Regions from separate parts of the Paenibacillus sp. FSL K6-0276 genome, predicted to be linked through region 1. Evidence: a T-box and tRNA genes for the amino acid it is inferred to sense, from the RefSeq annotation. Region 1 holds a T-box; the other regions hold tRNA genes.
What was found. The T-box of region 1 lies ahead of argS (arginine--tRNA ligase). A T-box ahead of a tRNA ligase gene usually reads a tRNA of that ligase, here a tRNA-Arg.
Positions count from the first base shown of each region.

Region 2: it has a tRNA-Arg gene. The T-box ahead of argS (arginine--tRNA ligase) is inferred to sense a tRNA for this amino acid. The anticodon was not compared.
Region 3: it has a tRNA-Arg gene. The T-box ahead of argS (arginine--tRNA ligase) is inferred to sense a tRNA for this amino acid. The anticodon was not compared.

Region 1 is NZ_CP150276.1:4,956,590-4,961,035, forward strand. Features, by position in the region: gene MHH52_RS23465 (SNF2 helicase associated domain-containing protein) at 1-489, shown strand, start outside; T-box leader at 570-786, shown strand; gene argS (arginine--tRNA ligase) at 827-2,692, shown strand; gene MHH52_RS23475 (cellobiose phosphorylase) at 2,753-4,446, opposite strand, start outside.
Region 2 is NZ_CP150276.1:5,485,434-5,489,879, reverse strand. Features, by position in the region: rRNA gene MHH52_RS25920 (23S ribosomal RNA) at 1-2,324, shown strand, start outside; rRNA gene rrf (5S ribosomal RNA) at 2,399-2,515, shown strand; tRNA gene MHH52_RS25910 (tRNA-Asn) at 2,522-2,597, shown strand; tRNA gene MHH52_RS25905 (tRNA-Thr) at 2,599-2,674, shown strand; tRNA gene MHH52_RS25900 (tRNA-Glu) at 2,686-2,760, shown strand; tRNA gene MHH52_RS25895 (tRNA-Val) at 2,801-2,876, shown strand; tRNA gene MHH52_RS25890 (tRNA-Gln) at 2,929-3,003, shown strand; tRNA gene MHH52_RS25885 (tRNA-Lys) at 3,009-3,081, shown strand; tRNA gene MHH52_RS25880 (tRNA-Leu) at 3,097-3,180, shown strand; tRNA gene MHH52_RS25875 (tRNA-Gly) at 3,187-3,261, shown strand; tRNA gene MHH52_RS25870 (tRNA-Arg) at 3,270-3,346, shown strand; tRNA gene MHH52_RS25865 (tRNA-Pro) at 3,378-3,451, shown strand; tRNA gene MHH52_RS25860 (tRNA-Gly) at 3,463-3,536, shown strand; tRNA gene MHH52_RS25855 (tRNA-Pro) at 3,551-3,624, shown strand; gene MHH52_RS25850 (ImmA/IrrE family metallo-endopeptidase) at 3,726-4,139, opposite strand; gene MHH52_RS25845 (helix-turn-helix domain-containing protein) at 4,171-4,446, opposite strand, start outside.
Region 3 is NZ_CP150276.1:937,404-941,849, reverse strand. Features, by position in the region: gene katA (catalase KatA) at 1-1,379, shown strand, start outside; gene MHH52_RS04160 (sporulation protein Cse60) at 1,569-1,763, opposite strand; gene MHH52_RS04155 (GreA/GreB family elongation factor) at 2,160-2,615, shown strand; gene MHH52_RS04150 (YdeI/OmpD-associated family protein) at 2,712-3,176, opposite strand; tRNA gene MHH52_RS04145 (tRNA-Gly) at 3,288-3,358, opposite strand; tRNA gene MHH52_RS04140 (tRNA-Pro) at 3,371-3,444, opposite strand; tRNA gene MHH52_RS04135 (tRNA-Arg) at 3,475-3,551, opposite strand; tRNA gene MHH52_RS04130 (tRNA-Gly) at 3,562-3,636, opposite strand; tRNA gene MHH52_RS04125 (tRNA-Leu) at 3,644-3,728, opposite strand; tRNA gene MHH52_RS04120 (tRNA-Lys) at 3,743-3,818, opposite strand; tRNA gene MHH52_RS04115 (tRNA-Gln) at 3,826-3,900, opposite strand; tRNA gene MHH52_RS04110 (tRNA-Asp) at 3,917-3,994, opposite strand; tRNA gene MHH52_RS04105 (tRNA-Met) at 4,020-4,096, opposite strand; tRNA gene MHH52_RS04100 (tRNA-Met) at 4,169-4,245, opposite strand; tRNA gene MHH52_RS04095 (tRNA-Val) at 4,261-4,336, opposite strand; tRNA gene MHH52_RS04090 (tRNA-Glu) at 4,343-4,414, opposite strand; tRNA gene MHH52_RS04085 (tRNA-Ser) at 4,431-4,446, opposite strand, start outside.

The DNA.
Region 1 (4,446 bases):
GAAATCATAGAGGAATGCCGCAGTTCGGGTAAACGAATACTAGTATTCTCCCAATTCACAGAGATGCTCGGTCTGATTGGACGTGAACTCGGATATCAAGGAATTCCATATTTTTATCTAGATGGTCAAACGCCTGTGTCTCAAAGGGTAGATTTATGTAATAAGTTTAATGAAGGAGAGCGAGATATTTTCCTGATCTCTTTAAAGGCTGGCGGAACCGGACTTAACTTAACTGGGGCAGATACTGTAATCCTTTACGATCTATGGTGGAACCCTGCCGTCGAGCAACAAGCTGCGGATCGGGCTCACCGAATCGGGCAGAAAAAAGTAGTGCAAGTGATCCGACTCGTCACCCAAGGCACTGTGGAAGATAAGATGTATGAGCTACAACAGAAGAAAAGGAACTTGATCGATGAGGTGATCCAACCAGGTCAGGAAGGATTATCTACGCTTACAGAACAAGACATCCGAGAGATTCTGATGATCTAACATAATTGATTGTCCAGATTTCACCAAGCATACCCCCTATTGCTTTTTTTGAAATATTAGTTATACTGATTAAAATTATTCAAGCATCGATGAACGGGAGAGTAGTTAACGTGTTCTAGTCCTCAGCGAGCCGGGTAAGTGTAAGCCGGTACAGATCACCTAATGAAGCGCACCCGTGAGATGGATTTCTGAACCCAAGTAGGAAGTCCCGGCTGAAGACCGTTATCCTGTAAGGTGGCTAAACGTCTGTTTAGCAACGAGAGTGGTACCGCGAGCGCTTAAGCCCTCGTCTCTTTTGAGATGAGGGCTTTTTTGTATTTTTAAAGGAGGGTATGAAATGTTAAGTCAAATCATCAAAACCAGCATTGAACAAAGTGTAAAAAAAGTATTCCACACCTTAGAAGTTGCCTATCCAAACGATGTTGCTATTCTGATCGAACAGCCAGCTAATCTAGAGCATGGTGATTATTCCTGCAATATTGCTATGCAGCTAGCCAAAACCCTGCGCAAATCCCCTCTCGCCATAGCCGAATTAGTAAAAGCGGAAATTAAATTACAAGAGAGTTACGCAGGTCTTTTACAAAAAGTCGAGGTAGCCGCTCCCGGATTTATTAATTTGTACATGGATTGGCAGGTATGGGCTAAACATTCCTTTGATCTGCCAGATAACACGGGGGAAAAGGTTATCATCGAGCACACCTCTATTAACCCCAACAAAGCTGCTCATGTCGGTCACCTAAGAAATGCTTGTATTGGTGATGCGCTGGTCAGAATAATGAAAAGAACCGGATACAACGTAGAGGTCCATAACTACATTGATGATCTGGGCAACCAGCTGGCGGATACAGTCGTTGGTTTATTAAATGTACCTTTGGAGGGTGATCATCAACGTTTCGGTGATTATTGCTGGGATCTTTATGCCAAAGTGAACAAAGAATATGCACGGAATCTAGAGATGACACACAAACGCACGGATATCCTGCATGCCCTTGAACAAGGCGGAGGCAATGAGGCGTGGCTGGGCAACCTTGTCGCTGAACGTATTGTGAGAGAACATGTAGAGGAAATGAAGCGTTTCGGTATTCACTATGACCTGCTGGTATGGGAGAGCAATATTTTAAAAGAGGGATTCTGGGCATCCGCATCTGAGCTATTGAAGCAAACAGCAGTTTTTGTACAGGAGACTGAAGGTAAGCTGGCGGGCTGCTGGGTGCTGAAGCAAGGGACAGAGGTTATCATTGGGGCGGATTCAGAGGATCATCATATGGATAAGGTGCTAGTTCGTTCGAATGGGATTTTGACGTACACGGCCAAGGACATCGCCTATCATCTCTGGAAATTCGGTCTACTAGCTAAAGATTTCACCTACAGTGAATTCTCGTCCGGTTTATGGACAACTGGATTAACTGGAACCCAGGAGCCCTATGGACATGCGGACCGTGTCATTAACGTGATCGATTATAGACAGGAATATCCGCAACAGATGGTTAAGCAGGCTTTAGGCGCACTAGGTTATAACGATCAAGCAGAGAAACTCCATCATGTAAGTTATGGCGTTGTTGCTCTTAGTCCAGCCTCGGCCGCCGAGCTAGGAATAGATATTTCAGAAGGGAAATCCTCTTATGCTATGTCCGGACGCCAAGGAATTGGCATTAAGGTGATCGATTTAGTGAAGCTTATGGAACAGAACATAGAACATTCGCGTTCCGATAAAGATGGACTTTCCAGCCACATTATTGCAGCTGCTGCCATTCGCTATTATCTGCTGCGGTTTAATCTGGGAACGGAAATCGTGTTTGATTTCAAGCAGGCTACCGAAATATCCGGCAATACTGGGGTTTATCTGATGTACACCTATGCGCGTGCCAACAGTGTTTTGGGCAAATCAACGATCCCATTAATTACTGATGCCTCACAGCTTCAATTCCCACTCGAAATGGAAAAAGCAGAGCTTGCTTTGCTGAGGCAGCTTAGTCTCTGGCAGGAGACATTGTATTCTGCCAGCTTAGAATTGACGCCGAATATACTCTGCACTTACGCGCATACCTTAGCCACACTCTTCAATAACTTCTATTCTATATGTCCTATTTTAAAAGGTGAAGCGGCTACCATCGCATTTCGCCTCTGGCTCACTTCGAGATTTAAAGACACCTTAGGTGATGTGCTAGAAGTACTTGGGTTACCGACACCGAGCCGTATGTAGAAGGTATAGAAAAAAGGGCAATCTCCGCGTTATCGCGAGATTGCCCTTCTATTGTTTATGTTACTTATAAATGTCTATCACATTTCCAGCTTCCACGCAAAGACGATCAAAGTCCTCACGCTTGATCCGGATACCACCACTACGGTAGCGATTAAGCGTACCTTCGGCTTGCACTTCCGTACCGTTAACAGTAATCCGACTGTTATCAGAGCCCGTAAGGTGATAAATAAAGTCTACCTTAGTGCCTGCATATTCAAAGCTAAAGCGCATTCCGTTCAGCGACTCCGGCAGAATTGGGTCAACGATTAAGTCTCCACCTTCCGTACGGATCCCCAGTGCATTCGAGATTAACTGGTTCATATAGATCCCAGGACCGCTTGAGTAGATTCTCCAGCCACCTTTAACAGCTACGTCACTATTACGCAGTTTATCGAAATTCTCCTGCGCTTCATAACGGGTGTTAAATTTACCATCCGAGCTACTGAAGTAGGAGTTAGCCTGACGTAGTTCAGCATTTGGCACCACGTCGCGGATTCCGATCGGATTAATCGCCGCTAAGCCATTCCAGACCTGATCCGTTTTACCTAGCTTAGCCATAGCTTCTACATAACGAATGTGTGCATGTACATATTGAAGTCCAATTTCCCGACCAAAGTTAGAAGCTTGCTCCGCACGTTTGAAGTGACTGCTAACGCCGCCAACATATTGGGCTGGACGGTTCATCAGACGTACGCCATCTGGACAGAAGAGTTTATCTTGGATTACTTCATAGTGCGCTTCGGCTTGTTCTGGTGTCAGCAGTTCACTGATCATACTGCGAGTCATTGGCAGCAGACGGTACTGAATCCCTGTTTCCATATCGCTTGGATGCACCAAAAGCTTCACCTGCTCTGGGTCCTCCATATACAAGAAGCCAGGAATTACCTCAGATTGGAGCATATGTGTGTTGAAGTCCTCACGGATTCCCTCCACCATCGCTTTCAGCTCCTCCGAACCTGCTGGATCAACTGAACGAATTACTTCCGAGAACTGATTAAGAGTCTGATAGGTAAGCGCCACTGTCCAGCTACTAACCATATACTGCTTCAGCTGAGGATTCGCAGGCTGGAGCGTATCATCCCAGTCTCCATCACCGTAAGAAGACAAATGCGTATCATGCAGGAAGTGATTCTTAATATAAGCAATTTCCTTCCGTGCATGATCCAGCAGCGTTGCTTTTTCCTCTGTAAAGTCAAAGCTATGCTTACGAGTATACGGCACCTTTTCTTGCAATATACTGTAGTCTTGAGTTACCGCTAAATAGTCTCCAAGCACTTTGAGTGGCCATACAATAATATCTCCGTGGCTCTCCTCTTGCTGAATCTTCGTATATTTATCAAACATGAACCACTGTGGCCAGTTACCGTCGTCTTCATATTGATGAGCATATAACGTCCGCAATATTTCGCGAACCTGTTCGTATTTTTGCGTAGCCATAAAATATTCCACTGGTCCCTGACACACATCACGGGTTCCCCAAGCAGCGCCGCCATATTGTTCCAATCCGTGAGGGACAGAATAATGGACGAGCATATTATGTGTATACCACCAAGCTAAAGCATTTACCTTAAATAACTCACCTTCTGACCCATCGCCAAGCGTCAAGCGGAAGCCATTCATAACCCCGCTATAGAACTCGCGGTATGCAGAAATTTCCTCTTCAGCTGTACGGCTGCTCGATTGAATCTCCTTACCATCCAGAAGACCTTGAATGT
Region 2 (4,446 bases), 530 kb from region 1:
GTGCCTTTTGTAGAATGAACCGGCGAGTTACGTTTAACATGCAAGGTTAAGTCGAGAAGACGGAGCCGCAGCGAAAGCGAGTCTGAATAGGGCGATTTAGTATGTGGACGTAGACCCGAAACCGTGTGATCTACCCCTGTCCAGGGTGAAGGTGCGGTAACACGCACTGGAGGCCCGAACCCACGCATGTTGAAAAATGCGGGGATGAGGTGGGGGTAGCGGAGAAATTCCAATCGAACTCGGAGATAGCTGGTTCTCCCCGAAATAGCTTTAGGGCTAGCCTCGGTATAAGAGTAGTGGAGGTAGAGCACTGATTGGTTGCGGGGCCCGCAAGGGTTACCAAGATCAGTCAAACTCCGAATGCCATATACTTATTGCCGGGAGTCAGACAGTGAGTGCTAAGATCCATTGTCAAAAGGGAAACAGCCCAGACCATCAGCTAAGGTCCCCAAGTGTGTGTTAAGTGGGAAAGGATGTGGAGTTGCACAGACAACCAGGATGTTGGCTTAGAAGCAGCCACCATTGAAAGAGTGCGTAATAGCTCACTGGTCGAGTGACTCTGCGCCGAAAATGTAACGGGGCTAAACACACCACCGAAGCTATGGCTAGATACGTATGTATCTGGGGTAGGGGAGCGTTGTATGTGGGTTGAAGGTGTACCGTAAGGAGCGCTGGACAGCATACAAGTGAGAATGCCGGTATGAGTAACGAAAAGATCAGTGAGAATCTGATCCGCCGAAAGCCCAAGGTTTCCTGAGGAAGGCTCGTCCGCTCAGGGTAAGTCGGGACCTAAGGCGAGGCCGAAAGGCGTAGTCGAAGGACAACAGTTTGAAATTACTGTACCACCGTAATCCGCTATGAGCGATGGGGTGACGCAGGAGGGTAGTGACGCGGACTGATGGATATGTCCGTCTAAGCAGTGAGGCTGATGTGTAGGCAAATCCGCACATCATTAAGGCTGGGCTGTGATGGGGAGCGAAAATTACAGTAGCGAAGGTCATGATCTCACACTGCCAAGAAAAGCCTCTAGCCAGGAGAAGGTGCCCGTACCGCAAACCGACACAGGTAGGCGAGAAGAGAATTCTAAGGCGCGCGGAAGAACTCTCGTTAAGGAACTCGGCAAAATGACCCCGTAACTTCGGGAGAAGGGGTGCCCCGGTAGTGTGAATAGCACGAGGGGGCCGCAGTGAAAAGGCCCAAGCGACTGTTTAGCAAAAACACAGGTCTGTGCGAAGCCGCAAGGCGAAGTATACGGGCTGACGCCTGCCCGGTGCTGGAAGGTTAAGGGGAGTGGTTAGGGGTAACCCGAAGCTATGAACCGAAGCCCCAGTAAACGGCGGCCGTAACTATAACGGTCCTAAGGTAGCGAAATTCCTTGTCAGGTAAATTCTGACCCGCACGAATGGCGTAACGACTTGGGCGCTGTCTCAACGAGAGATCCGGTGAAATTTTAATACCTGTGAAGATGCAGGTTACCCGCGACAAGACGGAAAGACCCCATGGAGCTTTACTGCAGCTTGATATTGAATTTGGGTACGATCTGTACAGGATAGGTGGGAGCCGTAGAAATCGGAGCGCAAGCTTCGGTGGAGGCGCCGTTGGGATACCACCCTGATCGTATCTAGGTTCTAACCTAGTACCCTTACCGGGTACGGGGACCGTGTCAGGCGGGCAGTTTGACTGGGGCGGTCGCCTCCTAAAGAGTAACGGAGGCGTTCCAAGGTTCCCTCAGAATGGTTGGAAATCATTCGAAGAGTGCAAAGGCATAAGGGAGCTTGACTGCGAGACCTACAAGTCGAGCAGGGACGAAAGTCGGACTTAGTGATCCGGTGGTACCGCATGGAAGGGCCATCGCTCAACGGATAAAAGCTACCCTGGGGATAACAGGCTTATCTCCCCCAAGAGTCCACATCGACGGGGAGGTTTGGCACCTCGATGTCGGCTCATCGCATCCTGGGGCTGAAGTAGGTCCCAAGGGTTGGGCTGTTCGCCCATTAAAGCGGTACGCGAGCTGGGTTCAGAACGTCGTGAGACAGTTCGGTCCCTATCTGTCGTGGGCGCAGGAAATTTGAGAGGAGCTGTCCTTAGTACGAGAGGACCGGGATGGACGTACCGCTGGTGCACCAGTTGTTTCGCCAGAAGCATGGCTGGGTAGCTACGTACGGACGGGATAAGCGCTGAAAGCATCTAAGCGTGAAGCCCCCCTCAAGATGAGATTTCCCAATTAGTAAGACCCCTTGAAGACGACGAGGTAGATAGGTTGGAGGTGGAAGTGCAGTAATGCATGGAGCTGACCAATACTAATCGGTCGAGGGCTTATCCTATACTTAAAATGCAAATTCGATTCGGATTCAGTTTTCAGGCGATCAAGCCTGAGCATTTACGCTGTAAATGCCCGTTTGGTGGCGATAGCGGAGGGGTTCCACGCGTACCCATTCCGAACACGACCGTTAAGCCCTCCAGCGCCGATGGTACTTGGACCGAAGGGTCCTGGGAGAGTAGGACGTTGCCAAGCGGATATTCCCTGATAGCTCAGTTGGTAGAGCACTCGACTGTTAATCGAGTTGTCACAGGTTCGAGTCCTGTTCGGGGAGCCATGCTCTCATAGCTCAGCAGGTAGAGTGCTTCCATGGTAAGGAAGAGGTCACCGGTTCGAATCCGGTTGAGAGCTCCACAGATTTGCAAGGCCCGTTGGTCAAGGGGTTAAGACACCTCCCTTTCACGGAGGTAACATGGGTTCGAATCCCATACGGGTCACCAACTTTTACTTATCCTTACCCCTTGAGGGTCCCATAGATATGGAGGCTTAGCTCAGCTGGGAGAGCATCTGCCTTACAAGCAGAGGGTCGGGGGTTCGATCCCCTCAGCCTCCACCATAATCTTCTTGATATTCGAAGAGATTATGGGCAACATAGAGGAATCCATCAATGGGGATTAGCCAAGCGGTAAGGCAACGGACTTTGACTCCGTCACTCATAGGTTCGAATCCTATATCCCCAGCCAAGTGCGAGCCATTAGCTCAGTTGGTAGAGCACCTGACTTTTAATCAGGGTGTCGAAGGTTCGAGTCCTTCATGGCTCACTTTTATTATTACATGCGCGTGTGGCGGAATGGCAGACGCACCAGACTTAGGATCTGGCGTTTCACGACGTGGGGGTTCAAGTCCCTTCACGCGCACCACTTATTGCGGACGTGGCTCAGCGGTAGAGCATCGCCTTGCCAAGGCGAGGGTCGCGGGTTCGATTCCCGTCGTCCGCTCCATAATTTTTGCGCCCTTAGCTCAGCTGGATAGAGCGTTTGACTACGAATCAAAAGGCCGGGAGTTCGAATCTCTCAGGGCGCGCCATTTTTTTTATTAAGCAATTATAGTATTTTAACGGGATGTAGCTCAGCTTGGTAGAGCACCTGGTTTGGGACCAGGGGGTCGCATGTTCAAATCGTGTCATCCCGATTTTCACCTTTGCGGGTGTAGTTCAATGGTAGAACTTCAGCCTTCCAAGCTGATAGCGTGGGTTCGATTCCCATCACCCGCTCCATAATTTTATAGTAACGGGATGTAGCTCAGCTTGGTAGAGCACCTGGTTTGGGACCAGGGGGTCGCATGTTCAAATCGTGTCATCCCGATACTTAGCTTAATCGCTCTTAGAAAGCTCTTACTTCGGTAAGAGCTTTTTTTGTTATGTATTAATTAAAAACACGCATATATTCATGAAAGGTATGTTCTATCATTCTTCCAAAAGAAATCGGACTTCCGGTGGAATGCCAATCCGTAGATAATAACTTTTCCATGATTCTTCTTGCTCAGGATTGCTGCCTGTTGACAGTAGCTTTACGGCAAAGAGATTAGCTTGACGTTCAAGCTTCCCAGGAGAGAAGTAGGAGCTTTCCTCCAGGAAAAAACGGTTAATCCCCTTATGAAGGCGATCATGTCCTAATTCATGCGCACAAACGAAGCGCTGCCACTCAACTGGCAACTCATTATGAATGACGATAAATCTTCTTCTTAGTTTTCGGTAATATAATCCCTTTGTGCCTGTCCCAAGGTTCATGAAACGAATGTGAATACCTAGCGCTGAGGCCAGCTCGAACGGGCAGTTGGTTTTATATTTTTTAATCAGATTATTGATCAGTTCATCCATATTCTTCACCTGCAGCATGTTAGTGTAGTTATTAAGTGTTGTTGGATTTATTTCTCTTATTCATCTGTTTGGCTTCCCAGAATAAGCCGGTCAATACATCTTTTATCCTCTGCTTGTCTTCCTTGTCTAATGGAATCCCATCAAACATCAGCTCGCCATCATCCTCTAGCATTTTACGAAAGTCACGCTTATCCTTGCTTGTAGCCCACTCTGGGACAACCTCTTCGCTTGGAAGGGCCTGTTCCTGCAAATACCCTGCTTGATCCATTAGCTCTTCGTACGGGACGCCTGTAGCCTCTGCTATTTT
Region 3 (4,446 bases), 2.1 Mb from region 1:
ATCGCGGTCCTACTTTGTTGCAAGATGTCCATCTGCTTGAAAAATTAGCCCACTTTAACAGAGAACGTGTTCCTGAACGTGTCGTTCATGCTAAGGGTGCTGGCGCTCATGGGTATTTTGAAGTCACTCAGGATTTGACTCAATATACAAAAGCTAATTTCTTGTCTGACGTTGGCAAGCGTACACCACTGTTTATCCGTTTCTCAACGGTAGCTGGTGAGCTAGGCTCTGCTGATACTGTACGAGACCCACGTGGTTTTGCTGTGAAGTTCTATACCGAAGAAGGAAACTATGATCTCGTAGGTAACAATACACCTGTATTCTTCGTTCGTGATGCAATCAAGTTCCCAGATTTTATTCATACACAGAAGCGTGATCCACAGACACACTTAAAGAACCCTAATGCGGTTTGGGACTTCTGGTCTTTATCGCCGGAATCTCTACATCAGGTTACGATTTTGATGTCAGACCGCGGAATTCCAGCTACGCTGAGACATATGCATGGCTTCGGAAGCCACACCTTCAAGTGGGTAAATGCCGAAGGTAATGCCGTCTGGGTGAAATATCATTTCAAAACAGAACAAGGCATTAAGAATCTTGATCCAGACCTTGCTACCAAACTCGCTGGGGAGAACCCAGATTATCATACAGAAGATTTGTTCAATGCTATTGATAAAGGAGATTTCCCTGCGTGGAAGCTCTACGTGCAAATTATGCCGGTCGAAGATGCGAAGACTTACCGCTTTGATCCATCCGATGTCACAAAAGTATGGTCACAAAAAGATTATCCATTAATTGAGGTTGGCCGCATGGTACTGGATCGCAATCCAGAGAACTACTTCGCGGAAGTAGAGCAAGTTACGTTCTCACCTGGCTCTTTCGTCCCTGGTATTGAAGCTTCTCCTGATAAATTGCTACAGGGTCGACTGTTTGCTTATGGCGATGCCCACCGTCACCGTGTAGGCCCTAACCATAACAGCCTACCTATCAACCGTCCAAAAGTAGAAGTGAAGAACTATCAACGTGACGGCGGTATGGCACTCGGCAACAATGGCGGATCTGGTGCCTATTACGAGCCTAACAGCTTAGGTGGACCAAAAGAAGCATCGCAGCACAAAACATCACCGTTCGAAGTATCCGGAAATGCGGAGAGTGTCTCCTATAATAGTGACGACCATTATACACAACCTGGTGACTTGTATCGTCTGATGAGTGAAGAAGAACGTTCCCGTCTTATTCAAAATATCGTAGGTGCTATGACACCAGTTGAAAGTAACGATATTAAACTTCGTCAAATTGTTCATTTCTATAAAGCTGATCCAGAATTGGGACAGCGTGTTGCATCCGGCTTAGGATTATCCGTCCCAGACGGAGTATAAGACTGTAAATGCACTTATACAATCAAAGAGGACCTTTACCCGTAAATGGGAAAGGTCCTCTTTTTTCATAATAAAAGTTGTCGATTAAGTATTCCATTAGGGGCTAATTAGCTGAACACATAATAAATAAGGACGATCACAATGCACAGTGATGAGACAATAGATAAGCACGAAAAAAACGTATTCCAGTTATTGCCCTTCATTTGTCTTATACACGACCAGTATACTGCTTCTTTGATGCTCTGCCCCATCACGTGAAGATTTAACTACCGAACCGTAACAGATATTCACAATCTGTTCCTCACGCAGCCCAGCCAAGAACTCATTAGCCTTATTCTCAGCATACGAATTATCAGCATCTACAAACTCTTTTACTTGAATCATCCTGATCTCTCCTTTGATAAATTTATTAGTTACTTTTTATGTCTAGATTCTATAGGTAAACTCAACGAAATGTACATGGCGTATCACTCCCCTGGTAACATTTAATGTAAAAATATCTTCAAAATATAGTATAGGCATTCCGCAGTTTTCTACGAAATGCCTATAACATCAGCCTATCATAGCACCCAACTATACAATAGTCAAACGTTTTAAATACAATATTTAGTAAGAATTAATTGCCTTTACAAAATGGATTGGATTTACATATAGAAGCTGTTATACTGATCAGAAGGTCTCCACTGGGGGACCTCTATTTGTATAGGAGGGATTTTAATATGGCAACTCGTCATAACAAATTCACAAAGAATGTGCTAATTAGAGGGGGTGAAATCTACTATGAACCATAGTCTAATCTATGAAGGCTCAAGGACACAATTGGTCCAGCAGCTTATCTATTTTGATGAGGAAAAAATCGCATTTCTAAATCAGTATTTCCCAGAACGAAGCAAACAAAGAAGCAACGCTGAAACGCTGTTGTCCCGTTATTGCTCCGAGCTGGAACAATTACTATCCCGTTTTAATGGTGAAGAATTGAACTCGCTCGTATTGATTGGAAGTCAGCTTCAGCTTCGATACTTAGACGACAATACTACAGATACCTACACCATCGTATTTCCAAACCAGGCTGAACCCAATGATAACAGGATTTCAATGTTCTCGCCTATAGGCATGCAGTTGCTGTTGGCTCAGCTCGGCAGTACATGTCAGCTAGCTATACCTTCAGGTGAGTTATCGGTAAAGATCGAAAGTATTAAGTTTGTGAATTGTGGTGAGGTAGCCGTTCTTATTTAAGCCAACTCGCACATATAACCAACATAAACAGCGTCCCTTTCCAATCATATGGAAGAGGACGCTGTTCATCTATTCAGCCTGCTCAGCTCTTCATACTCATTTAAGCTTCAATCCTTCTGCCAGCTTATTAACTGACTTTTCGATCCGTGATGCTCTGGTTTCAGGTCTTTTCGCCCCTTCAATCCAGACCACATATTCTTTCTGATAAGAATAAGCCAGACTGTTAAAATAAGTTTCTGCCTGCTCATGGGCACTCAGTACGTCGAGAAAATCTTCTGGCGCTTCTACCTCCCGTAATTGATGATCTTGCTCCATCGTCACACGCACGGTGTCTCCAGACTGGGCCTCGGCTAGGTCCCGTAGTTCTTTCTTTACCACCATAAAATGCTTCCCGTTTCCATGGGGCATAAGCGTTCCTCTATAGAGGATACCATTTACACTTCCTTTTACCTGTACCCTGGATTTGGTTTCAAATACTTCCTCTGTATCAAAAGGGACGTTAAGATAAGTCCAGCTTCCATTCGCATCAGGTCTCACTAATTTAGCTTCAAATTCGAACATAGCTACCTCCTCAAATTCCTCTAATAAAATCCCTAGGTTCTATTGTATCCATACGAGCGTAGCTATACAAAAAAACACCTACCTATAATAGGCAGGTGTTTCTTAATTATAAGCGGGTGATGGGAATCGAACCCACGCTATCAGCTTGGAAGGCTGAAGTTCTACCATTGAACTACACCCGCAAAGGTATAAAATCGGGATGACACGATTTGAACATGCGACCCCCTGGTCCCAAACCAGGTGCTCTACCAAGCTGAGCTACATCCCGTCAAAACATATAATTGCTTAGTAATAAAAATGGTGCGCCCTGAGAGATTCGAACTCCCGGCCTTTTGATTCGTAGTCAAACGCTCTATCCAGCTGAGCTAAGGGCGCAAAATTTATATGGAGCGGACGACGGGAATCGAACCCGCGACCCTCGCCTTGGCAAGGCGATGCTCTACCGCTGAGCCACGTCCGCAAAAACATGGTGCGCGTGAAGGGACTCGAACCCCCACGTCGTGAAACGCCAGATCCTAAGTCTGGTGCGTCTGCCAATTCCGCCACACGCGCACACTTTAAAATAATGGTGAGCCATGAAGGACTCGAACCTTCGACACCCTGATTAAAAGTCAGGTGCTCTACCAACTGAGCTAATGGCTCTCATAAATGGCTGGGGATATAGGATTTGAACCTATGCATGACGGAGTCAAAGTCCGTTGCCTTACCGCTTGGCTAATCCCCAACAATAATTAACTAAATGGCGGAACCGACGGGATTCGAACCCGCGATCTCCTGCGTGACAGGCAGGCATGTTAGGCCAACTACACCACGGTTCCATAGACATAATGCATAAGTGTAAATTGGTTGCGGGGGCAGGATTTGAACCTGCGGCCTTCGGGTTATGAGCCCGACGAGCTACCGGGCTGCTCCACCCCGCGTCATTTAATAATTATATACTATTCATTTACACTAAACCAGCTAGTCCCAAAACATAATGCTTAAGGAAAATTTGGTTGCGGGGGCAGGATTTGAACCTGCGGCCTTCGGGTTATGAGCCCGACGAGCTACCGGGCTGCTCCACCCCGCGTCGTTTAAATGAATATGGTGGAGGCTGAGGGGATCGAACCCCCGACCCTCTGCTTGTAAGGCAGATGCTCTCCCAGCTGAGCTAAGCCTCCATGTTATGACCCGTATGGGATTCGAACCCATGTTACCTCCGTGAAAGGGAGGTGTCTTAACCCCTTGACCAACGGGCCATGCTAATAAACTTTATGGCGGAGAGAGGGAT